One region of the Blautia faecicola genome, then DNA from elsewhere that is predicted to be linked to it. Evidence: riboswitches for the same ligand, from Rfam matches in the RefSeq annotation. Region 1 holds a riboswitch; the other holds the start of a gene.
What was found. A riboswitch is a leader RNA that binds a small molecule or an ion and turns the genes downstream of it on or off. The one in region 1 is predicted to bind tetrahydrofolate.
Positions count from the first base shown of each region.

Region 2: linked by a shared signal. The riboswitch ahead of ETP43_RS07055 (folate family ECF transporter S component) and the one ahead of folE (GTP cyclohydrolase I FolE) in region 1 are both predicted to bind tetrahydrofolate.

Region 1 is NZ_SDKC01000001.1:711,138-723,117, forward strand. Features, by position in the region: gene ETP43_RS18265 (DUF6783 domain-containing protein) at 1-18, opposite strand, end outside; gene ETP43_RS18270 (DUF6783 domain-containing protein) at 1-111, shown strand, start outside; gene ETP43_RS03285 (class I SAM-dependent methyltransferase) at 89-805, shown strand; gene ETP43_RS03290 (DUF4956 domain-containing protein) at 980-1,594, shown strand; gene ETP43_RS03295 (carbohydrate-binding domain-containing protein) at 1,639-3,867, shown strand; gene folK (2-amino-4-hydroxy-6-hydroxymethyldihydropteridine diphosphokinase) at 3,914-4,741, opposite strand; gene folP (dihydropteroate synthase) at 4,752-5,558, opposite strand; gene ETP43_RS03310 (HD domain-containing protein) at 5,597-6,097, opposite strand; gene folE (GTP cyclohydrolase I FolE) at 6,105-6,662, opposite strand; gene ETP43_RS17885 (hypothetical protein) at 6,787-6,912, shown strand; THF riboswitch at 6,885-6,997, opposite strand; gene ETP43_RS03320 (ROK family transcriptional regulator) at 7,204-8,340, opposite strand; gene ETP43_RS03325 (ketopantoate reductase family protein) at 8,708-9,664, shown strand; gene ETP43_RS03330 (N-acetyltransferase) at 9,730-10,173, shown strand; gene ETP43_RS18275 (DUF6783 domain-containing protein) at 10,154-10,426, opposite strand; gene ETP43_RS18280 (DUF6783 domain-containing protein) at 10,346-10,549, shown strand; gene ETP43_RS03340 (hypothetical protein) at 10,458-10,751, shown strand; gene ETP43_RS03345 (AAA family ATPase) at 11,128-11,980, shown strand, end outside.
Region 2 is NZ_SDKC01000001.1:1,575,358-1,587,337, reverse strand. Features, by position in the region: gene gpmI (2,3-bisphosphoglycerate-independent phosphoglycerate mutase) at 1-468, opposite strand, end outside; gene ETP43_RS07070 (bifunctional 5,10-methylenetetrahydrofolate dehydrogenase/5,10-methenyltetrahydrofolate cyclohydrolase) at 711-1,562, opposite strand; gene ETP43_RS07065 (cyclodeaminase/cyclohydrolase family protein) at 1,578-2,207, opposite strand; gene ETP43_RS07060 (formate--tetrahydrofolate ligase) at 2,424-4,109, opposite strand; gene ETP43_RS07055 (folate family ECF transporter S component) at 4,125-4,667, opposite strand; THF riboswitch at 4,745-4,846, opposite strand; gene ETP43_RS07050 (DUF3786 domain-containing protein) at 4,940-5,581, opposite strand; gene acsV (corrinoid activation/regeneration protein AcsV) at 5,608-7,542, opposite strand; gene acsE (carbon monoxide dehydrogenase/acetyl-CoA synthase methytransferase subunit) at 7,730-8,515, opposite strand; gene acsC (acetyl-CoA decarbonylase/synthase complex subunit gamma) at 8,605-9,963, opposite strand; gene acsD (acetyl-CoA decarbonylase/synthase complex subunit delta) at 9,995-10,933, opposite strand; gene acsB (acetyl-CoA decarbonylase/synthase complex subunit alpha/beta) at 11,039-11,980, opposite strand, start outside.

The DNA.
Region 1 (11,980 bases):
TACGCCGCCCTCATTCAGGCAAAATCTCCCACAAACTGTGACGCACATCTTGCAGAAAGCCTTTTTCAAACACGCTCTAGAACCAGTGATGATTCAGAGAGAAGAAAATGAGGAGGCAGATGTAATGGAAACATGCGACAGATGTAATGCTGATATGGAAAATACAACCGAACGGACACAGGAAGAAATCACCATCTCCGGCAATCCGGCAAAACCGCAGGGGGAAGACGGGGAGATGATGTTAAAACGAATGAATGAGAGTCATTCCGCAGTGACCTGCTGGGCACTGGAACACTGGCAGATCGCCCCGGATGATGAGATCCTGGACATCGGCTGTGGCGGCGGTGCTACGTTAAAAAGAATGAGTGAAAAGGTAACGACAGGTCATCTGACCGGCGTGGATTATTCCCCGGTATCAGTGGAGACATCACTGGAGACGAACCGGCAGGATGTGGAGAGTGGCAAGATGAAAGTTCTGGAAGGCTCCGTGGAATCACTGTCTTTTGCAGACGATACCTTTGACAAGATTACTACGGTAGAGAGCTTTTATTTCTGGCCGGCTCCACAAGAAAATCTGAAAGAAGTGCGCCGGGTACTGAAACCGGGCGGAACCTTCGTGCTGGTGGCAGATACCTATAATAAAGAAGGTCTGGATCCAAAGACACTGGAAAACATTTACCGCTTCCACCTCTTCACTCCAACCCGTGAAGAATTTCAGGAACTGTTTGAAAAAGCAGGGTTCGAGGACATTCAGATCCATATAAAAGAGGGCACGGACTGGATCTGTGTGGAAGGGAAAAAGTGATAAAAATGATAGAAAGAGCGGAACTTTGCGTAATATTTTTATGCAAGTTCCGTTTTTTGATGAATAAATGTGTAGATTCTGTGTTTTTTAAGTTTCTTTAAACTTCATTTAAGGTTTCTCCGATACAATCACATCCATAAGGAGGAACCGAGATGGTAAATCAGACAACTGTGTGTGGGAGTCTCGCTGGTGAGCGGTGTGATCCTGGCAGCAGCCTACGCCTATAAAACCCGCTATAATCCGGGATTTGTCCGGACACTTGCGATCCTTCCGGCAGTGGTCTGCGTGGTGATCATGATGGTCAATGGAAATGTAGGAACGGGCGTTGCCGTTGCCGGCGCATTTTCACTGGTACGTTTCCGAAGCGTTCCGGGAAGTGCGAAGGATATCGGGGCAATCTTTATCGCGATGGGCGCAGGTCTGGTAAGCGGGATGGGATATCTCGGATACGCCGTGTTATATACCGTGATCCTTGCACTGATCATGGCTGGGTATGTACATCTGAACCTGTGGGAGAAAAAAGATACACGGGAGAAGACACTGACGATCACGATTCCGGAAGATCTAGATTATACGAGTGTGTTTGATGATCTGTTTGATACATATACAGATAAATGGGAACTTTCCAAAGTAAAGACAACCAATATGGGAAGCCTTTTCAAGCTGGCTTATCAGCTGACCTTAAAGGACAACAGCAAGGAAAAAGAAATGATCGACGGTCTCCGGTGCAGAAACGGTAATCTGGAGATCGTGATCAGTAATCAGGAAAATGTGACAGAGAATCTGTGATTACAATACAGAAATCTTCGGAAGAAGAGACAGGGGGAATCAATATGAAACGACGACAAATGATGGCGGTGTTACTGGCAGCGGCACTTGGTATGACCGGATGCAGCACGGCGGCAACAACGGATACAGGTACAGCGACAACGACAGACACGACAGCAGACAGCACGGAAAATAAAAGTACGGAGACAGTGGAAGATCTGGTGGATACAGACGATATGTTTTCCGACCGTGATCTGGAGGGCAGTTATGATGAAAAGGAGTGCACAAAGATCACACTGGATGATGAGGATTCGACATGTGAGGATAAAAATGTAAGCATCGATGGTCAGACGGTAACGATCACCGGCGAGGGAACGTATCTGGTAAGCGGCAGCCTGTCAGATGGAAGTCTCGTGGTGGATGTGGATGACAGTGAGAAAATCCAGGTGGTTCTGGATGGCGTGTCGATCACCAGCAAAGAAGGCGCGGCGATTCAGGTGACACAGGCAGATAAAGTATTTGTCACACTGGCGGATGAAAGTGAGAATACGCTGAATTCGGAATCATTTTCTGACGATACCGACAGCAACGTGGACGGGGCAATCTTTTCCAAAGAAGATCTGACACTCAATGGAAGCGGCAGTATGACAGTAACATCGGCGGGGCATGGAATCGTGTCGAAGGATGATCTTGTGGTCACCGGTGGAACGTATGAGATTACTGCCGAAAAACAGGGAGTGTCCGGAAAGGACAGTGTCCGCATCGCAGATGGAACTTTTACAATCGAATCCGGAAAAGATGCGATCCACAGTGAAAACAGCGGGGATGAGAGCAAAGGATTTGTCTATCTGGCAGATGGAACATACACACTGAAGGCAGATGGAGACGGTATCTCGGCTTCCGGTGTGTTGCAGATCGATGGCGGAACTTACGAGATCACAGCCGGGGGCGGCAGCACGAAAGCGACGAAAAAGAACGATATGCAGGGACCTGGCGGAGATTTCGGTCAGGGCGGTCCGGGAATGGCGGATATGCAGCCACCGCAGGATGCGGGAGCAGCAAATGAGGAAAGCGGCGATATGCAGAACAGTGGAACGGACAGCAGTACGGAGGAAACCAGTAAGACTGCCAGTGTGAAAAAGACCGGAACGGAAGAAAGCAGTGCAAAGGCTAACAGTGAAGCTACTGGAAGCACAGCTTCCGAAAATACAGCTACCGGAAGTGAAACACAGAATAGCGATACCGAAGACACCAGTGCTGAAGATACCAGCACCAAGGGAGTCAAGGCCGGTGGCGATCTGCTGGTAAAAGATGGAACCTTTACGATAGATTCCTGCGATGACAGTTTGCATACCAACGGCAATATGATCATCTGCGGCGGAACTTACACACTCAGTACCGGAGATGACGGCATGCATGCGGATGAGGCAAATCGTGTATACGGCGGAGAAATTACGATCGAAACGTGTTATGAAGGAATCGAAGGACAGAATGTGGAGATCTCCGGTGGAACCATCGATATCACAGCCAGCGATGACGGACTGAATGCAGCCGGTGGAAACGACCAGAGCGGCATGGGCGGATTTGGCGGGGATATGTTCTCGGCAGACGAGGATGCCTGGATCACGATTTCCGGCGGAACTGTCACGATCGATGCCACCGGAGACGGAATTGACAGCAATGGGGATCTGACTGTCAGTGGAGGAACCATCTTTGTTTCCGGTCCGAGTGATAACGGAAATGGTGCCCTGGATTACAATGGAGCGGCAACGATCACCGGGGGAACGCTGGTAGCAACCGGTATGAGCGGCATGGCACAGAACTTTGGTTCCGATTCCACGCAGGGATCGCTGCTGGTGAACCTGACAGATAACCAGAGCGGGGAGATCACACTGGAAGATGGAGATGGCAATACGCTGGTAAGTTATACACCGGTACGGGAATATAATTCCGTAGTTATCAGCTGCGCAGAATTAAGCGATGGAAGTACCTATACGATACACACCGGGGAGAACAGCCAGGAAGTAACCATGGAAAGTCTGGTATACACCGACGGAGAAGCGACGAATGCGCCAGGACAGGGTGGTGGACAGATGCCGCAGGGAGGTCCGATGGGAGATAACAATGGCGATTCTGACAATTCTGATAATTCCGACCGTCCGATCCCGCCGCAGGGACAGGGAAATCCGCCGGATATGCAAAACGGGGAACGCCCGCTGGGAGATCCGCCGCAGGGCAATCCGGGGGATTCGTCAAATGAGCAGACGAAGGAGGAGTCTGACGGTCAGAAATAGCAGAATGGTTTACATAATTACCAGAATGAGGAATCCGTATAGCAGATCAGGATTCCTGCTTCGCCTGCAGATCTGCCAGCATCTGTGAAACGGTAAGTCCCAGTACCGGGTGGCGTTTCCACGGAGCAATCTGAGCCAGCGGGATCAGGACGAAGTCCCGCAGATGCATCTCCACATGAGGAATGATCAGATCCGGGGTGTCCAGTACCAGATCGTCATACAGTAAGATATCCAGATCCAGCGTCCGCGGTCCCCAGTGGATCAGGCGCTCCCGGTGCGCTTCCTGTTCGATCTCATGGAGGCGTTCGAGCAGTTCCTGCGGTGTCAGCAGTGTTTTCAGTGCCAGTGCACCGTTTAAAAAGTCATCCTGCTCCACACCGCCGTAGGGTGCGGTCACCAGAAAATCAGACACTTTCAGCACCTGGCAGTCCGAAGTCTGCTGTAGTTTTTCAACCGCCTCGTTCAGGTATTTTTCCTTGTCCCCCATATTGGAGCCGAGCGCAATATAAGCGGTATGCCAGCCGCGGCTGATCTCCACCGATACGGTATCCAGAGGCAGACCGATGGGCGCCCACGGTTTTTTGATGGTAAGATCCACCTGAGAGACCATCGGGTAGGAGAGCAGAATCGCTTTTGCGGTCGCCTCCGCTACCGTCTCCAGCAGTTTCCAGGTATTTTCTTCGACTACTTTTTTGATTAGATGGCTGACTTCACCGTAATGTACCGAATAAGAAAGCTCATCGGTGAGCCCGGCTTTTCTGGTGTCGGTATGCAAAACGGCGGAGAGTACAAACTTTTGTCCTAAAAAATTCTCTTCCGGAAATACTCCATGCTTTGCAAAGATTTCCAGATTCTCAATTCTTATTTTATCCATAAATTTCCTCCTAGCAGGACAGGATCGCTTTCGTCATCTGAATGATCCGGTGGTTTTCTTTGATATCGTGTACCCGGACAAAGGAGCATCCGCGGAGCATGCCGATCACGGTGGTGGCAAGTGTTCCTTCCACGCGCTGATCTACCGGCAGATCCAGGGTGTTGCCGATGACAGATTTTCTGGAAGTGCCGAGAAGAATCGGGAGTCCGAGTTCCTGCAAGACATCTACATGATTGATGGCTTCCAGATTCTGCTCATACGTTTTTCCAAAGCCGACACCCGGATCCAGCATGATTTTATCGTCCGGAACACCTGCTTTGTGTGCGATAGCAACGCATTCTTTCATATCGGCGACCATGTCTTCCAGAAAATTCTGATATATGGCTTCGTTTCGGTTGTGCATCAGGCAGCAGGCAGCGTGGTAACGGGCGGTCACCTCGGCGGTTTTATAGTCGAACTTGAATCCCCAGATATCATTGACCAGGTCGGCACCGGCCTGAAGGGCAGCCTCTGCGACATTTCCTTTGTAAGTATCGATGGAAACCGGAACGTCAAACCGTGCCTTGACGGCTTCTATGACCGGAGTAACTCTTGCGATTTCTTCCTCATCGGAAATGACGGTATGTCCCGGACGGGTGGATTCCCCGCCGATATCGATGATGTCAGCGCCGTCCCGGATCATCTGCTCGGCGTGAGCGAGAGCAGCATCCATATGATTGAATTTTCCACCGTCGGAAAAAGAGTCGGGAGTCACGTTCAGGATTCCCATAATATAAGTTTCATTCTTTGTATCAAATTCATGATTACCAATTCTCATACATGTTTTCTCCTCTTGAAGTTTACATAAGTTCAAAATTAATAACAAATCGTCAGATTCATCTTCTCCTCCGGCCAGTTGCATGCATTTCTTGCAGGACAGTACAAACAGTTTCGTGACTGTTTGTCCGCACGGTAGAGATAGCGGGAAAATAAGGGAGTTTCCGCAGTATCTTTTACCCGGTGGCTTCGGATCGCAGCAAGAATCGATTTCTGCTCAGTAAGAGAAAAATCACAGTCCGTAAGGATGCGTTCCGCCAGTCTTGCCCCTGCCAGATGGTGAGGAGTACCTTTTTCCATCTGTTCATAACGGCCGATATCGTGAAGAAGTCCGGTGGCGTAGATCATTTCCTTGGAAAAGCCAGCCTGATCTTCCAGATTATAAATATACATCAGCCGCGCCACATCCAGAAAATGCTCCATCGTGTGACGGCAGAAGATCCGGTCTTTTTCTGCTTCCTGTAACAGTGCAAACTGCTCTCGAAAGACAGGGTGGGATAAAATCTGATCGATGCGTTTCATAATAATTCGCTGTTCCATGACAGATTTAAGCCTTTACCATCTGTAAAAAAGTCTGCTGCAGGGAAAAATCTTCCGCAAAGGCTCCACGCACGATGGTGGTCACAGTTTTGCTGCCTGGTTTCTGAACACCGCGCATGGTCATACACATATGTTCTGCCTCGATCATGACCATCACACCCTTCGGCTGCAGATGTTCTTCGAGAGCGTCCGCAATCTGTGCGGTCATATTTTCCTGGATCTGCGGGCGTCTTGCATAGACTTCTACCGTGCGGGCCAGTTTGCTTAAACCTGCCACGCGCTGATCCGGGATATAAGCCACATGAGCTTTTCCGTAGAAGGGCAGCAGATGATGTTCGCAGGTGGAATAAAAGGTGATATCTTTTTCCAGAACGATATTGTTATTGGTAGCGTGAAATTGTTTGGACAGATGCACACCGGCATCTTCATAGAGCCCGCCGTAGATCTGCTCGCACATTCTGGCGATACGGTCGGGTGTTTCGAGTAAACCTTCTCGATTGACGTCTTCGCCGATACCTTCCAGCATCAGACGAACGCCTTCTTTGATTTTTTCGTGATCCATCATGGTACAAAACCTCCTGTGTAAATAATGCTGTATACTGAGAAACTTCCTGTAAAATCGGACATAGAAAGATTCTGAGCATACAAAAATATGCATCAGGATGTTCTGCATAGATGTACAGAATAATATGCAAGAAAAAAAACACCCTGATGTGAAGAAAATAAAGCTACTGAAAAATAACTATGAGTATATCCCTTCACAATCGGATGTTAATCATCTGGTTGTTGCAACGGGTGCGGTAACCATATCGTAAGTCCGGTCCGCAGGCGAACCGACTTTTCGTTTCTGTGGCAACTCCCCATCCACAAAACACTTGACGCATGGAAACCTATTTTGCATAGTATTTCAATCGAAACAGCAGACACATAGGGTTTCTCTGCTGTTTGAAAGGATTATAGCACTCATGGAAAGAGGGTGCAAGAGAATACCGGAAAATATATGAAATTGTTGCTGTTCATTCCGTGGCCGGTAACATTGAATTATCAGCTCCCTGTTAGTTTACATAAGAACGAAACAGCGCAAGGAGAAAGTACCATGGCTATGCCTATGTATCCAGAAAATTTTTTACGTAAAACAGCGCCGCCCCAATTGCCGGTGTATACTGTCCGTGGGTGCCGGTAAGAAGCGAATCTTTCGCCAGAGGAAACGGTGTATGCTCATTGATCAGACCAAGCAGCCGATCCAGATCCTCCGGGAGAAAATAAGGTGCAAGATATCCGCTCAGGATCACCGGACAGTCGATCAGCAGGTTGAGATTACGGATGGCGAAAGCCAGATGCCGCAGATAGTCCTGCCAGATGTTCTGTAAATGTTCCCCTGAGCTATCCGGATCCCGCAATTTCAGGAAAAATTCTTTTACTGAAAGTCCGCTGCGCAGTTCCAGTGCATTGGCGGAACAAAAGGTTTCCAGGCAGCCGCGATTTCCGCAGTAACAGACTGGACCATCCGGTTCCACACAGATGTGTTCCAGAGAACCGCTGTGCATAGAAAAACCCTGATGAACGCTGTGATTGGTGATTACAGCACCGCCGAGATTTCGATTTAATAAGAAAACAAGAGCACTGTCCAGTTTCGGATGATTCCAGAGTTCCAGATCCGCGGCCGCCTTGGAGTCGTGAACCAGATGACACGGAAAAGGAAGCCGGGAAGCAAAATCAGAAAGCTGCATCCGCGTATTTCCCATAATAGCACCGTAAGTCACGGACGAACCATCCGGGGAAATGATCCCCTGTGTGGCAATGGAGATCCCTGAGATTTTTTCCGTGGGGTACTCATTTTTTTCAATAAAATGAAGCACCTCGCCGGCAAATGTGTCGTAATATTCCGGCGTGTCCTCGTAGGCAAGTGGAATCGTCTCCCTCGCGACGGCCTCCCCGTACAGATCCACCGCAACGAGATGAAACATGTTCTTTAAAATTCCGATCCCGATGGCGATCCTGAGATCCGGTACGATCCGGATAATCTGTGCTTTTCGTCCTCCGGTAGAGGCAAAATACCCGTTTCGTTCGATCAGCCCTTCTTTTTCCAATGTGGTCAGATTCTGACTGACCGTGGAAAGTCCCATGTTCAGATCCTGTACGATCTGAAATTTGGAAGTTTCCCGCTGGCGGTAGATGTACTGATAGACGGTATGTTTGTTGATTTGTTTTAACGTGAGAGTTGTCACACTTTTTTTATCCATAACGGCGGCTGCTCCTTTGATAATCTGACAATTGTTACTTATGATTGTAATACAACCAAAAGAAAAAAGCAACGGAAGGGACAGAGAGGGGGTTGCATTTTACACTGTCAGGCTGGGCAGTGGCAATCTTTCGGCAAATATGATATATTTACAGTAATTTATGCGGGCAACGAGCCAAAGTTCATGCTTGTATGAGACCTTGGTGACTGCCGCGAGAATCAAAATTGATCCACCGGATCAATTTTGGATATGCGGGCAACGAGCCAAATTTGTGAAGCGTATTTTATCTCGTTGAAAGAACAAAAGCAAATATGCAGCAGACAGTATTCTGTTCAATAAGTTATTCTGGTGGAAGGAGAGAAAGAGCATGAAGATAAAAACAGTTGCAGTTCTTGGCGCAGGAGCAGTTGGATCGTATGTAATATGGGGACTCTCAAACCGGAAAGATATCCGGTTGGGCGTGATCGCAGAAGGGGAACGCGCAGAAAGAATGAAAAAAGGATGCATCATTAACGGCATCACCTATCATCCGGAAGTATGGACCCCGCAGGAAGCAAAAGGGACAGATCTGTTACTTGTGGCTTTAAAATACGGGGCATTACAGGGTGCATTGGAGAGCATCCGCACGATCACCGGAGAACATACCACTGTTATGAGTCTTATGAACGGCGTAGACAGTGAAGAGATTATTGCAAAAGAGATCGGGGCTGCTCATATTCTGCATGCGCTGATCAAGGTGGCTTCTCATAAAGAAGGACACGGCTACTGTTTCAACCCGGAAACGACGATCGGAATTATTTTCGGTGAACTGACAGCACCGTATCAGAGCGAACGTGTACAGGCGATCGAGGATCTTTTTGCAGATACCGGGCTGCATTACCGCGCCACAGAATATATCAGAGAAGAAATGTGGTGCAAATTCCGTCTAAAGGTCGGTAACAACCTTCCACAGGCGGTTCTCGGCGCAGGTGTAGGCTGCTATCGGGACAGTATGCATATGAAAGAAATCAGTAATAAACTCCGGGAGGAACTGGAAGCGATTGCAGCAGCAAAAGGAATCGACATTCGTAAGGCAGATGATTCCTCCAGTCATGGAAGCGCCGTTCCGCCATCTGCAAGATATTCCACGTTGCAGGATCTGGATGCAGGACGCCACACAGAAATCGATATGTTCTCAGGTGCACTGATCCGTATGGGAAAAGAACTGGGAATCCCGACACCATATAACGAATACACATATCACATCATAAAAGCCCTGGAAGAAAAAAATGACGGGAAATTTGATTATCAGAAAGATGATGAAAGCGTGACCTGCTCGCGATAATAGGTGATTGCATATCTGCGTGACAAAGACAGCAGGTATGGGGCTTTTTAAGGAGAACAATGTTTATGATTAGAGTGTTACAGGAAGCGGATATAGACAGAGTTGCTGAGATATGGTTAGACAGCAATCTGAAAGCACATTATTTTATTCCGGAACAATACTGGAAAAGTAATTTTGAAGCAGTGAAAGAAATGCTGTCACAGGCGGAAGTCTACGTATACGAGGATGACCGGAACATACAGGGATTTACTGGATTAAACGACGAATATATCGAAGGGGTTTTTGTCTCCGATGAGATGCAGTCGCAGGGGATCGGAAAAATGCTGCTGGATTATGTGAAGAGTAAAAAAGCAAAACTACTTTTAAACGTATATCAAAAGAATGTACGGGCTATTAATTTTTATCGAAGAGAAGGCTTCCAAATCCAATGCGAAGGTTTGGATAAACTTACCGGTGAAAAAGATTATGTGATGATCTGGCAGCGAAATTTCAGGGAGAAAGAACGATGAAATCTATGACAAAAGAAGAAATCATCATAGAATTGAAAGTTACAATAAAACCGGAAGAGGAGTATTTTATAGAGGATGATTTGATAGATGATATCAACCAATATCCAGAACCTTTTGAACTAGAGCGTGTCTGAAAAATCATTTTCGCAATCTGCAAGCCCCACTTTGCGGTATATTTTACCCTTATTCGGTTGCCGTAGCCCGCTACGCCGCCTTCATTCGGATAAAATCTCCCACAAACTGGGACTCGCAGCTCACGAAAAGCCTTTTTCAAACACGCTCTAGTGGAACCAATATTAGAAATTATAGCTACCAATCCACAGGTCGATTTTGGCATGCCAGGGGATCTGGTTCATTTTGTGGAGCAGTTTTATAAACACGGATATGAAGAATTACTGATTGCTTCAGTAAGAAACCATCCAACACCGCATAATATCTGGATGGTGCATCGCTGCTATAATGATACGGAAAATCCGAAACGTGAAAAGTTTGCTGAACTTATAAAAAAGTTGAAAAATAACAGGTCGGTTTCTTCGGAGATTAAGAACAGTATAGATGAATTTGATTGGGAGTATTAAAAAGCTACTGAAAAAATAAGAATCAATGTAACTATTCAGTAGCCACTGTCCCGCGAGGTGTTTTGACATGAATATGTCAAAATCCCGAGACATACAAGCCAAAATGCCATCACCGAAGGTGATTTACGCGAACAACGAGTCAAAGTCCGTGCTTGCACGGAACCTTGAGGAGTGCCGCGATAACGATAAAAACTCGCAAAGCGTGTTTTTATCGTTTAAATGCATTTTGGCTCGTAACTGTGAAGGTACTGAACAGTTACGAATCAATAAATAAGTAGAAATATGGAACAGATTGGGAACTGAAATCCTGCTGTTGTGATTACCAGAGGAATCCAGTATAATATATCTTATAAAATCTTGACGGGGAGGAATTTGCATGGGTAGTTATTTGAATCCGGGAAATAAGGGCTTTCAGGAAAGTCTGAATTCGGAAATATATGTGGATAAGACTGGTCTGATTGAGAAAACAAATGAGGTTCTTGATACCCGCCAGAAGTTCCTGTGCGTCAGCCGCCCACGACGGTTTGGAAAGTCGATGGCTGCGGATATGCTGGCTGCTTACTATGAACGTGGAGAAGATTCAGCTGAATTGTTTGGAACGTTAAAAATCAGCAAGGTTGAGTCTTATGAAAAAAATCGGAATCAATATGACATTATCAAAGTAAACATGCAGGAATTTCTCAGTATGACACACAGTATGGATGAGATGTTGTCCATGCTGCAGAAGTATCTGATCTTTGATCTGACAGATCATTTTGACAATGTCCGTTTCCGTGATGAAAATAATCTGATTCAGGTGATGAAGGATATTTACAGTAAGACGAAACATTCTTTTGTTATTCTGATCGATGAGTGGGATTGTCTGTTTCGGGAGTATCAGCAGGATCAGGAGGCACAGAAGAAATATCTGGATTTCCTGCGGGCGTGGCTCAAGGACAAAGATTATGTTGCACTGGCTTACATGACCGGTATTTTACCAATAAAAAAATATGGTTCTCATTCGGCATTAAATATGTTTACAGAATATTCCATGACGGATCCCGGTGAGCTGGCAGAGTATTTTGGCTTTACCGAACAGGAAGTGGCGGTTCTGTGCGAAAAATATGGAATGAGTTTTGAAGATGCAAAAACATGGTATGATGGCTATCGATTAATTGCCCATCGACAGACGGGAAATGAATGCTATTCCATGTACAGCCCCAAGTCGGTTGTGGAAGCCATGCTGCGTC
Region 2 (11,980 bases), 860 kb from region 1:
CGGAGTGTCACGGCCATCCAGGAAGCAGTGTACATATACTTTTTCCAGACCTTCTCTTTTTGCCAGTTCCAGCAGACCATACAGATGTGTATTGTGGCTGTGTACACCACCATCAGATAACAAACCCATAAAATGCAGTGCAGAGTTGTTCTCTTTTGCATTCTTTACAGCTGCCAGCAACGCTTCGTTCTTGAAGAAATCGCCGTCCTGGATCTCTTTGGTGATTCTTGTCAGTTCCTGATATACGATACGACCTGCACCCATATTCAGATGTCCAACTTCTGAGTTACCCATCTGTCCTTCCGGAAGACCTACTGCCATGCCGCTTGCGTTACCTTTTACAAACGGGCACTGAGACATCAGCTGATCCATAACCGGTGTTTTTCCTTCACAAACTGCGTTTGCTTCGCACTTGTCGTTTAATCCATAACCATCTAAAATCATTAAAACGGTAGGTTTTTTACTCATGTTTTCCTCCTCTTGCTGTACAGAACTATTCTGTACGACTGTTTACTCACATCGTATACGGTTTTCACGTAATACGTGAAAATCGCACTACAGATATTTTAACAGAAATACGGATTTTTTCAAGGGTTATCAGAGAAACAACATATGAAATAAAAAATCTTCCGGGAACAGATTCGGATATTCGTTTCTGTCCCCGGAAGATCTATATCACTTTATTATGTTCTGATAAAATGATTCCGCGCTTACATATATTTTCTCATAGCTGCTTCTACCACATGTCCTACCAAAACAGATGTGGTAACACTTCCAACACCGCCCGGTACCGGAGTGATTGCATCTACGATCGGCTCTACAGCTGCGTAATCCACGTCACCGCAGAGTTTTCCTTCTGCATTTACATTGATACCTACATCGATGATGGTCTGACCCGGTTTTACATAGTCAGCGCCAACAACGCCTGCACGACCTGCTGCTACGATGATGATATCTGCTTCTTTTGCTACAGACGGCATGTCAACAGTTTTTGTATGGCATACGGTAACAGTTGCATTTTTCTTGATCAGCATCATCGCTGCCGGTTTTCCTACTACCAGGCTGCGGCCGATCACAACTGCTTTTTTACCTGTGCAGTCGATTCCGTAATGATCCAGGATCTCCATACAAGCCTGCGGAGTACATGGAGGGAATCCAACCTGTTTTCCGGTAAATACGCCGGACATGGAACCGTCTGTCATACAGTCCACATCTTTTGCAGGATCCAGAGCGTTTTCGATCACAGACTGATCCAGATGTTTTGGCAGCGGACGGAATAACAGTACGCCGTGAATGCTGTCATCTTTGTTTACTTTATCGATGGTAGCCAGAAGTTCTTCCTGGGATACATCTTCCGGAAGCAGGAATTTTACACACTCTACACCCAGAGTCTCGCAACGTTTGGTTGCTCCTCTTTCGTAAGAGATATCACTTCCGTTTTCACCTACACGGATAATACCCAGTGTCGGGTTGATGCCTTTTTCTTTTAAAGCTGCAACGTTTGCTTTGATTTTTTCATTCAGAGCTGCGGTTACTTCTTTTCCTAATAACTGTTTTGCCATTTCTGTTTATCCTCCCTATTTCAGTCTGCCTAATACGCTTTCAAAAACTTCGTCTGCAATCTTGGTATATTTTTCCAGCATTGCGTCACATTTTGCATTCAGTTCCTCTGCGTATTCTCTGTTTTTCATGGATTTGGTATTGATGTATACGTTCAGGCTGGCACCCTGTAAAGCTGCTTTGCAGAATGCTGCGCCTACACCGGCATCGCTGATTGCCAGTGTGGAGCCTTTTGCTGCAAATTCCACGATGATCTCGATCGCTTCACAGCATTTTTCCATGATTTCCATCGGTACAGAGCAGGCATCTTTCAGGACGATTTCCATAACTCTGGCTTTCTCTGCTTTTTCCTCTTCGGTCTCTCTCGGCATTCCGTATGCTTTGGAGAGTGGTTCGAAAACTTCCGCATCACGTTCGATCAGATGCAGCAGTTCTTTCTGAAGTTCATCAGCTTTTTTCTTCAGCTCCCACATCTCCTCTTCTACATCCGCATATTTTTTCTTACCTACGGTAAGGCTTCCTACCATGTTGCCCAGAGCGGTTCCGATTGCTCCAACCAGAGCAGATGCGCCGCCGCCACCCGGAACCGGTGCTTTGGAAGCCAATACTTCTACAAATTCATTGCATGGTACAGTTGAAAATCCCATTGCTTCTTTCCTCCGCTTATTTTTTATACAGCTGCCCGGCTAACCGGGCAGCCATATGGATTATTCGTGACTATTCAGTAGGAAATATTCCGCGAGGTGTTTTGGCATGAACATACCAAAATCCCGAGACATACAAGCCAAAATGTTATCACCGAAGGTGATTTTAAATACATTTTGGCTCGTAACTGTGAAGGTACTGAACAGTTACGATGATTCTTAGAACAGACCAGTAATTTTTCCTGTCTCATCTACATCGATCTTCTCAGCAGCCGGTACTTTCGGCAGTCCAGGCATGGTCATGATCTCACCGGTCAGGGCTACGATAAAGCCTGCACCTGCGGAAACTTTCAGGTTTCTTACGGTTACTTCAAAGTCTGTCGGTGCACCTAGTTTGGTCTGGTCATCGGTCAGGCTGTACTGTGTCTTAGCCACACAGATTGGGCAGTTGCCGAATCCAAGAGCCTCTAACTGTTTTGCCTGTTTCTGAGCGTTGGCTGTCAGAACGACACGTTTTCCACCGTATACTTTCTGTACGATCTGGTTCAGTTTGTCTTCGATAGAACCTTCCAGTTCGTAAGCGTATGTGAAGTCGTTTGGTTCCTCTACCAGACGGATCACTTCTTCAGCCAGTTTCAGACCGCCTTCGCCGCCTTTTGCCCATACTTCAGACAGAGCTACGTTTACGCCCAGTTCTTTACATTTTTCTTCTACCAGATCCAGTTCTGCTTTGGTATCGGTCGGGAATGCATTGATGGCAACTACACATGGCAGTTTGTATACATTCTTGATGTTGCTTACGTGTTTTAACAAGTTCGGCATACCTTTTTCCAGAGCTTCCAGGTTTTCTGCATTCAGCTCAGCTTTCGGAACGCCGCCGTTATATTTCAGGGCACGTACGGTTGCTACGATAACAACTGCAGACGGTTTCAGTCCTGCCATACGGCACTTGATATCCAGGAATTTCTCAGCGCCCAGATCTGCACCGAATCCGGCTTCTGTGATTGCATAGTCAGCCAGTTTCAGAGCCATCTTGGTTGCGGTTACGGAGTTACATCCGTGTGCGATGTTGGCGAATGGTCCGCCGTGTACGATTGCCGGTACATGTTCCAGTGTCTGTACCAGGTTCGGTTTCAGAGCATCTTTTAACAGGGCGGTCATTGCACCTTCTGCATGCAGATCGTGTGCGGTTACCGGTTTCTGTTCTGCCACTTTACCGTATGTATATCCAATGATGATACGTCCCAGACGTTCTTTCAGGTCGTTGATATCGCTTGCCAGACACAGAACTGCCATGATCTCACTTGCTACGGTGATATCGTAGCCGTCTTCTCTCGGCATACCATTGGTCTTTCCGCCGAGTCCGTCTACGACATTACGAAGCTGACGGTCGTTCATATCTACACAACGTTTCCAGGTGATCTTTCTCGGGTCAATGTTCAGAGCATTTCCCTGGAAGATGTGGTTGTCGATCATGGCTGCCAGCAGGTTGTTAGCTGCGCCGATGGCATGGAAGTCACCGGTAAAGTGCAGGTTAATATCTTCCATCGGAACTACCTGTGCGTATCCGCCGCCGGCTGCTCCACCTTTTACACCGAAGACCGGTCCTAAGGATGGTTCTCTTAAAGCTACCATAACTTTCTTGCCCATTTTCTGCAGGGCATCTGCCAAACCTACAGTTGTTGTTGTTTTTCCTTCACCTGCCGGTGTCGGGTTGATGGCAGTCATCAGGATCAGTTTTCCGTCCGGAGCATCAGACTCTCTTAACAGATTGTAGTCGATTTTTGCTTTGTATTTTCCATACTGCTCCAGATATTTGTCATCGATACCTGCTTTCGCTGCGATCTCGGTGATCGGTTTCATTTCGCATTCCTGTGCGATTTCAATGTCTGTTTTGTATCCCATATCATTTACCTCCTTTTATACTTCTCTGGTTTTCTGAGACGCAAAGATCTGATTCACATACGGGGTCAGTGCACTCTGATATAAGAGGGAAACCAGAATTGTATTTGCAATTGTAAGCGCAATCGTCTGAAGCGTTCTCGTTGCATACAGTACACTCCATGGTGTTGCGTAATATACATGAAGACCAAGTACTGTAAATCCAAGGGAACCTATGATTCCGTTTACAATCAGCATCACTGCTATTTTCCAGGTATTTATTCTATCCCGGAACACGTACTTTTTGAACACTGCCGGCAGTACACCGGAAAGTACAGAAGATACCAGGATCAGTGGATTCGGTGCATATCCCTGGATCAGGCACCCAAGCAGATCTCCCAGACCACCGCAGATTCCCCCTACCAGCGGTCCAAACCAGAGACTTGCCAGATAAATCGGTGTTGCACTTATCGTAATTCGGATGGTTGGACCGATATTGATCGCCAGCACCCGGCTTAACACCAGATTCATTGCCACTAAAACAGCTGCAAAAACGATAGTTCTACCATTCAGTTTTTTCATTGTATTTTCCTTTCTCAGGTATAGCAGTATACTACACCAAAGGCAGATAACACAGAAACTGAATCTATCTTTAATGCAGTAGCGGACGCAACATTACATCGTGGAAATATTTCGCGGTTTCCTTCGTCAACAGGCAACTTCCCATCCTGAAGCACTTTACGCGCAATGTTTACTCTACTATCCTTGCTCATTTGCATTCTCCTACTGTCGGGAATGAAAGTCATTCCCCGTTTCACATTTTTTTACAAATAAATCAGTAAATTATAATTCAGTTATGCCAGTGCTTTTATCATAGTGATCGATACATCGCCCACTACAGCCATATCCTCTGCCTGAAAAGCAATGGGAAAATTGTCAGAGAATAAAATCTGAGATGACGGAGGAAATTCGTCATCTCCTGCCCATAAAATCATCTGTACACGGAAACCATCGATCACTTCGAACTCATAAGCGATATCTCCGTGTTCCAGAGGTGTTGCGCCGATCTTTTCCATTGCAGATCGGAACGCTTCCTGTTTGTTGCCAAACCCATAAGCAAGACGCATCAAGCATCTGCCCTGAAACTGTTTCAGATATACCGTTCCCCACGGCGTCTCCCGGTAAGTCAGATATTTTCCGGTCGACGGAGCAGCGTGTCCTTCCACCAGGTAACGAAGTACCAGAATCCGGGCATTGATCGCGTTTTCCAGCGGATAATATCCTACCGTACTCTCCGGATCGTGTCTTACTACATAATCCGGAAAGTGAACCTGATAGGCAACACCTAACAGATGAAGGGTAAAGGTTTGTGATTGTTGGTCGTAAGAAATTCCTGTTCTCGCACTGATTTCTTCCGGATCTGCTTTCTGAAGCAACTCCATGTAGTGCTCGTAAGGGATTCTCTCCTTACTGTCTTTGTCGTACTGCAATTCCATGTTTGTTCTCTCCTGCATGTCAATCTTTACTGCTGAGAAACGGACGGGAACATACTGGTATCCGTATGTGGAATAAAGCATGCCGCAACAAATTCATCCATATAAGTCGGTACGGTACTCAGTTCCAGATAAGTCATATTGGATGCAACCTGGTATGTCATACGCTCTGCTTCTTTGGACAGGAGCATCGTATAAGCGCCTGACAACGAAGAGTTACCAATGTAATGGAATTTTTCCAGCGGGATATCCGGGAACATTCCGATATTGACCGCATTCTTCATATTGATACCACTTCCGATACCACCGGCTACATACACTTCTTCGATCATCGATACATCAAATTCCAGAGAATTCAGCATGGTGCGAATAGCTGAGAAAATCGCACCTTTGGCACGAATAAAGTTGTCGATATCCACTTCTGTGATCTCAACATCTTTCTCTGCACCTGCATCCTTCTGGAATGCCAGAACATAACTTCCCATACCATATTTGTCTCTGCGAATTCTTTCACCTTCCCGCACGAATTTTCCTTTCGGATTGATGATTCCTGCGGAGAACAGTTCACTGATCACATCGATAATTCCGGAACCACACAGACCGATTGGTTTCTGTCCCGGATCTCCTACCACCGTAAAGGTTGGTTCCATGGTTTCTTTGTCGATGGTACATGCCTCGATCGCACCGTCTGTCGCGCGCATACCACAGCTGATATCACCACCCTCAAAGGCAGGACCTGCGGAACATGCACAGCTCATCATAAAATCAGAGTTACCAAATACCAGCTCACCATTGGTTCCAAGGTCGATAAACAGAGAAAATTCCGGTTTATTCCACAGCATGCTGACCAGTGTACCGGCAGTGATATCTCCGCCCACATAACTTCCGATATTCGGAGCGATAATGATATGAGCATCCGGATTCACGGTCAGACCAAGATCTGATGCATACAGAGAATTTGTTTTATAGAATGTCGGTATATACGGTTCCATACGGACCGGATCTGCATTTACACCTGCAAACAAATGGTTCATCGTTGTATTTCCGGCAACGCACATACGGTAGATCTGTTTATTCGGGAATTTTGCCGCACGACACATCTGCTGGATCAGCGGATTGATCGTCTCATCAATAACTGCTTTCTGCAGACGGCGTCTTCCGCCAGGTTTTGCAGATTCAATGATACGGTTGATAACATCTGCTCCATAACGGATCTGACCGTTTCCTGAGGATGCTTTTCCAAGAATATCTCCGGTTACCATATCAATCAGCAATGCGGATACGGTTGTAGTACCGATATCGATAGCAAGACCACCGATGATCACTTTTGCATCTTTCGGGAAAATATCATAGACGAAAATATTGCCTTTGCTTCCTGTTCTTCCAATGACACACCGAACAGAAAAATTGGTTTCCCGCAGCACATCTGCCATCTTGCAGATTACCGTATATGGAAGAATCACATGTTCTACCTGCATCTGTTTTTTCAGTGCACGCATCAGACGTTCATTGTCCGGCATGGTATCTTCCAGAGACGGGGCATCCATTGTAACATCTACCACTTCCATATCATTTTTCAGAACAATTCCCGCCGCCTCTACATCTGCTTTGGCATTGTCAAAAATAGCTACTTCTTCCGGGGAACTTAAATCCGCAACCTTCATTCTACTGCGGTAAGCAGATGCAATATCCGGTACTTCTACTTCGATATCGCCTTCCACTTTACTCGCACAGGACAATCTCCATCCCTCTGCATATTCTTCCTCTGTAATATGTCTGGTTCTTGGCGAATTCAGAGTTCCTTTTAACAGTTTTACGCGGCATTTTCCGCAGGAACCGTTACCGGAACAAGGGGCATCAATTGCTACATTCGTTTTTCTCGCAACTTCCAGAAGATTCTCCTCGGCTGCTGCAAAACCATCTACGGCTTCACCGTTTTCAAAACGAAAAGTTACTTTAAACATGATTTAAGCCTCTCTTTTTTTCGAATTTGTGAAAGGAGGCTGTCACCTCAGCCAGAAAAGGCTAGTGGCGACGGCCTCATTATCAGCAGTATTATAAATATTTTTCTGTAATAGAATGTGTCAAGACACATTCTCGCGCCAGTGGCGGTCGCTTGCGACATCTACTTTGTACGCCGCTGTGCGCATCTTACAGTTCCAGATAAGAATCTGCGTACAGAGTATTTCCTTTGAATACGTCACAGGATTTGATGGTTTCCATCAGACGCAGATCGTTAGGGTTAACGATTGCGGATGTCAGACCATTCATCATAGCCATAGCAACCAGTGCAGAGTCCATGATCGGACGGATATTCTTCGGCATACCGTTGGAGTTATTGGACAGACCACCTGTGGAGTTCAGACCCATGTCGGAGATCATTTTGATGAATTCCAGGACTTCCATCTGTTTGTCCTGCATTCCTTTTACTACCAGGAACAGAGGATCGAACCACATATCTGTTTCTGCCATACCATGTTCCAGACCTCTTTCCAGAAGCATTGTCAGATAACCCATACGTTCGTCGTTGTCTGCAGCGATTCCTTCACCGTTACACAGAGCGATAACAATGGCATCATTTGCTGCTGCCAGGTCGATGTTCTCGATTCTTCCAGCTGCATCTGCAGAGTTTACGATTGGTTTTCCTTTAGAACGGTTGTATACAGAGATACCAGCTTCGATAGCTGCTTTGTTAGAAGTATCCAGTGCCAGCGGAACATTATCGAATTCGCTCTGCAGTAACTGTACTGCCCATTTCATCAGATCTTCGCCGTATCCATCAGCAGGTCCGATGTTTACATCCAGATATACAGCACCAGCATCCAGCTGCTGTTTTGCTCTTTTCAGGATCGGTTCAGGATCTCTTTCCATAAATGCTTTGTTTACTGCCGGAGCTGTGGTGGAAAGTCTCTCACCAATTGTTACAAATTTTGCCATAGTGTGTGTCTCCTTTAATTATATTTATTTGCCGGAATCCCCACAGGGAGGATTCCGGTCTTTCTTCACTTTCCGGTATTCCCGAAATCTTAGATTTCTCCTGCTTCTTTCATATCTTTCAGGAATTTAACCAGCTGTACTGCTTCCAGAGGAGCTACGATAATCTCCCATCCAGGAAGTTTTGCTTCCAGGTCACCTTTCAGAACGGCAACTTTACCCGGAATAACAAGTTTTCTGCATGATACTTTACTTTCAATGTTTTCTTTGATGAAAGTAGAGATAGATGTACCGGAGAACTTACCTGCTGCCCAGGATGTCAGTACGGAAAGTCCACCTGCATCGTTGATGATCAGGTTTACAGGTACGCCTGATCTTTCCAGCTCGCCGGATACGATGAAATATGTAAGAGCAAAGTCTACAGTTGTCAGACACAGAGAATTCTCATCTGCACCATTCAGTGGATACAGACCCGGTTCAACTTTCATTGGTTTCTGAGGATCGGTAAATACGTTCTGACGCAGACCGAACAGCGGCAGAGCTTCTGCATATCCCAGTTCATCAACAACTACGATAGAACCGTATTTCATGGTGAACAGAGAAACCAGTGCTTCCTGCATGTATTTGTCTTTTACTGCCAGTTTGGATGTATTTACGATTGTCGGGTAACCGAAAGTTCTGTCCTGATCTTTCAGTGCTGCGCGACGAATCTGTACAGCGTTTGCATAAGCTTCTTTGATGGAAGCGCCTGTTGCATCGATTACCAGGTTTTTGTTTCCTGCTTTTTCCAGAGCTGCAACAGTGTCATAGATTTCATCCAGATTTGCACCGCTTACACCTAAAACAACGTCTGCTTCTTTTGCAAGAGCGTTCATTGCTTCATAGTTGGAAGCGTTTGCACCATTCAGAATCGGTTTTCCAGCTTTTGCGATTTCCAGAGCTGCTTTTGCAACTTCAACGTCATCACAACCCAGTACCAGAGTTTTTCCGGTAGCAACAGCTTTTTTCACCAGTTCCAGATATTTGTCTGCACCAGCTTCAGCGCCATAGTTGACATAGATCATCTCAACACGCATGCGCTCGCCGATACGTTCATAATCTACTGCCGGGATAGCTGCGATCTTAGCATCAATAGTAGCATCGTCCATGCAGCTGCACAGAGATACTGCGTATCTTGTTTTGTTTACGTAGGTTTTCTCATGTCTGTACAGAACGGTTTCTCCACCCAGTGTATACTCTCCTTCGCCTGTTCCGACTTTGATCGTCTTCATTGGCGGTGCAGTAGCCTCAGACAGCGCTTCCAGAGCTTCCGCAGAAACGTGTGGACACTGTTCGATTTTCAGTGCGCCCTGTGCTACTTTCATAGAGAATGCCATACAAGTAGGGCATCCACATTCTTTACAGTTTTTCTTTGGTAACATTTTAAAAATCTGAATACCTGATAATGCCATAGTTTTTATCCTCCTGTTCTATCGCTTACACTTAAACTAATTCTTTGATCATTTTAGAAATGGTTGCTACAGACTGAGGATGCATTAAAATTACGGCATCAGATCCACAGGCCAGATCGGCTGCTGCGGTCATGATTTCCATAGAAATTGCACGTTCTTCTGTTGGTCCCCATTCCGGCATATCTTCCTCGGAAGCCATGGATTCTTTTACGTTCCATGTTTCAGAAGATACTGGTGTAATGATAGGCATCTGGAGCATGGCATCACTCTGAGACAGTGCTGCTGCTTTGATACGGTCCATAGTAGATACTACATATTCATAACCATATCCAACGGCTGCAGAACCAACGTTCATAACGATGCTTTCCGGTTTGACACCCAGCTGTGTGGTAACTACGTTCAGCTGTTTTGCCAGGTTGATATCTACTGCAGATTCAGCTCCTACTTTCTGATCGTAAGCAAGACCTGCTGCTGCTCCAACAGATTTGTAATCTTCTTCTCTTGCAGACAGGATCAGAGCGTTTTTACCCTGCAGTGCCTCTGCAACTTTCGGAAGAAGTTCTCCATCTTTTTCTACGTTTTTGCAGCCTTCTACAGCTAACGGTACATCGATTGCATCTGCTACCTCTTTTACAACTGCAATCAGTTCGTCTACGGATTTGTTTGCTCCGTTCGGATCTCCGCCTTCCAGACGCAGGCAAACAAAATCAGCACCTTCCATTTCAGAAGCACGTTTTGCAATTTCTGCCATGGTAGAACATCCTTCATAGTAAGCTTTCAGACCTGCTACTTCCGGAACTCCCATATCGGAAATTTCAACGGCTACTTTTGGCGCATTGGTGATTTCTCCATCAAATGAGTAGAAAGGATAAACATTTTCCCCTCCTAATGTGACTGCTTTTTCACCGCATCCAATTGTTACTTCTTTGATAGATGCATTAAATTTCTGTGGTTTACGATTAAACGGCATTCTCATTAGCCTCCTTAATATTTATTTATGGCTGACAATCCTCTGACATTTGGCATAGAAAAATGCCAGGCATTTGTCAGCCACTTTCTTCCATTACTAATTATATTACATCATCGGGTCCATTCCAAGTGCCGGATGACCTTTTTCTGTTAAAAATTCTACCAGAGTTTCCGGATCTGTAGCTACAGTCTCATCACCGATCATATCTGTGAAGTTATCAATACCATACAGTTCTTTTGCTGTCTGGTTCAGTCTGTCTGCTACAAATTCTTTCAGTTCTTTCGGCATCCATACAATACGTTCGATACCACCTTCTGCTTTCATAAACTTTTTAGAGCCGATGAAGTGTTTTCCGTGTCCCATGAATCCAGGTGTCTGAACTCCACCACCTGTCATGGAAGCCAGTTCAGGGAAGGTCATTCCCAGAGGAGTCATGCCGGCATACTCACGGTTGGCGATACATACACCGTTGGAGAATGGCTCGATACCACAGATACACTCGAAGCATCCACAGGATGTCATTGGTTTTTCCATGATAGAGTACAGGGATACATCTTCCAGAGCACCCTGAGACAGTCTCTTAACAGCTTCATTAACGTCTTCATATTCACCGATTCTTTCATCGATCGGACGCTCTTTTGTGATTACCTGGCAAGGTCCGTTCGGATCCAGCTCGTTGGTAGCTTTTGCATCCAGCCATGAAACGGCACCACACAGTCCCAGACGTTCCGGTGTAACCACACATACGTGGCTCGGGGAGAATGCCTGGCACAGGATACAGCTGTAATATACATCTACAGATTCATCTGTCAGATTTTTCAGACGATCATCACGTTTGTTGAATGTCGGGATAGCAACTTCGTGACGAATTCTTGTACACTCTGCAGGATCTGTGTAAATAACAACTTCACATTTGTCAACAACTGCTTCAAATTCATTTTTAACGGAAGCATACAGAACTTCACCGATATGTTTCAGACGGAATCCTGCAGCAAATGCGTTTTTGCTGATACGGATACGCTGCATATCTCTCTGTCCGGTATGGTA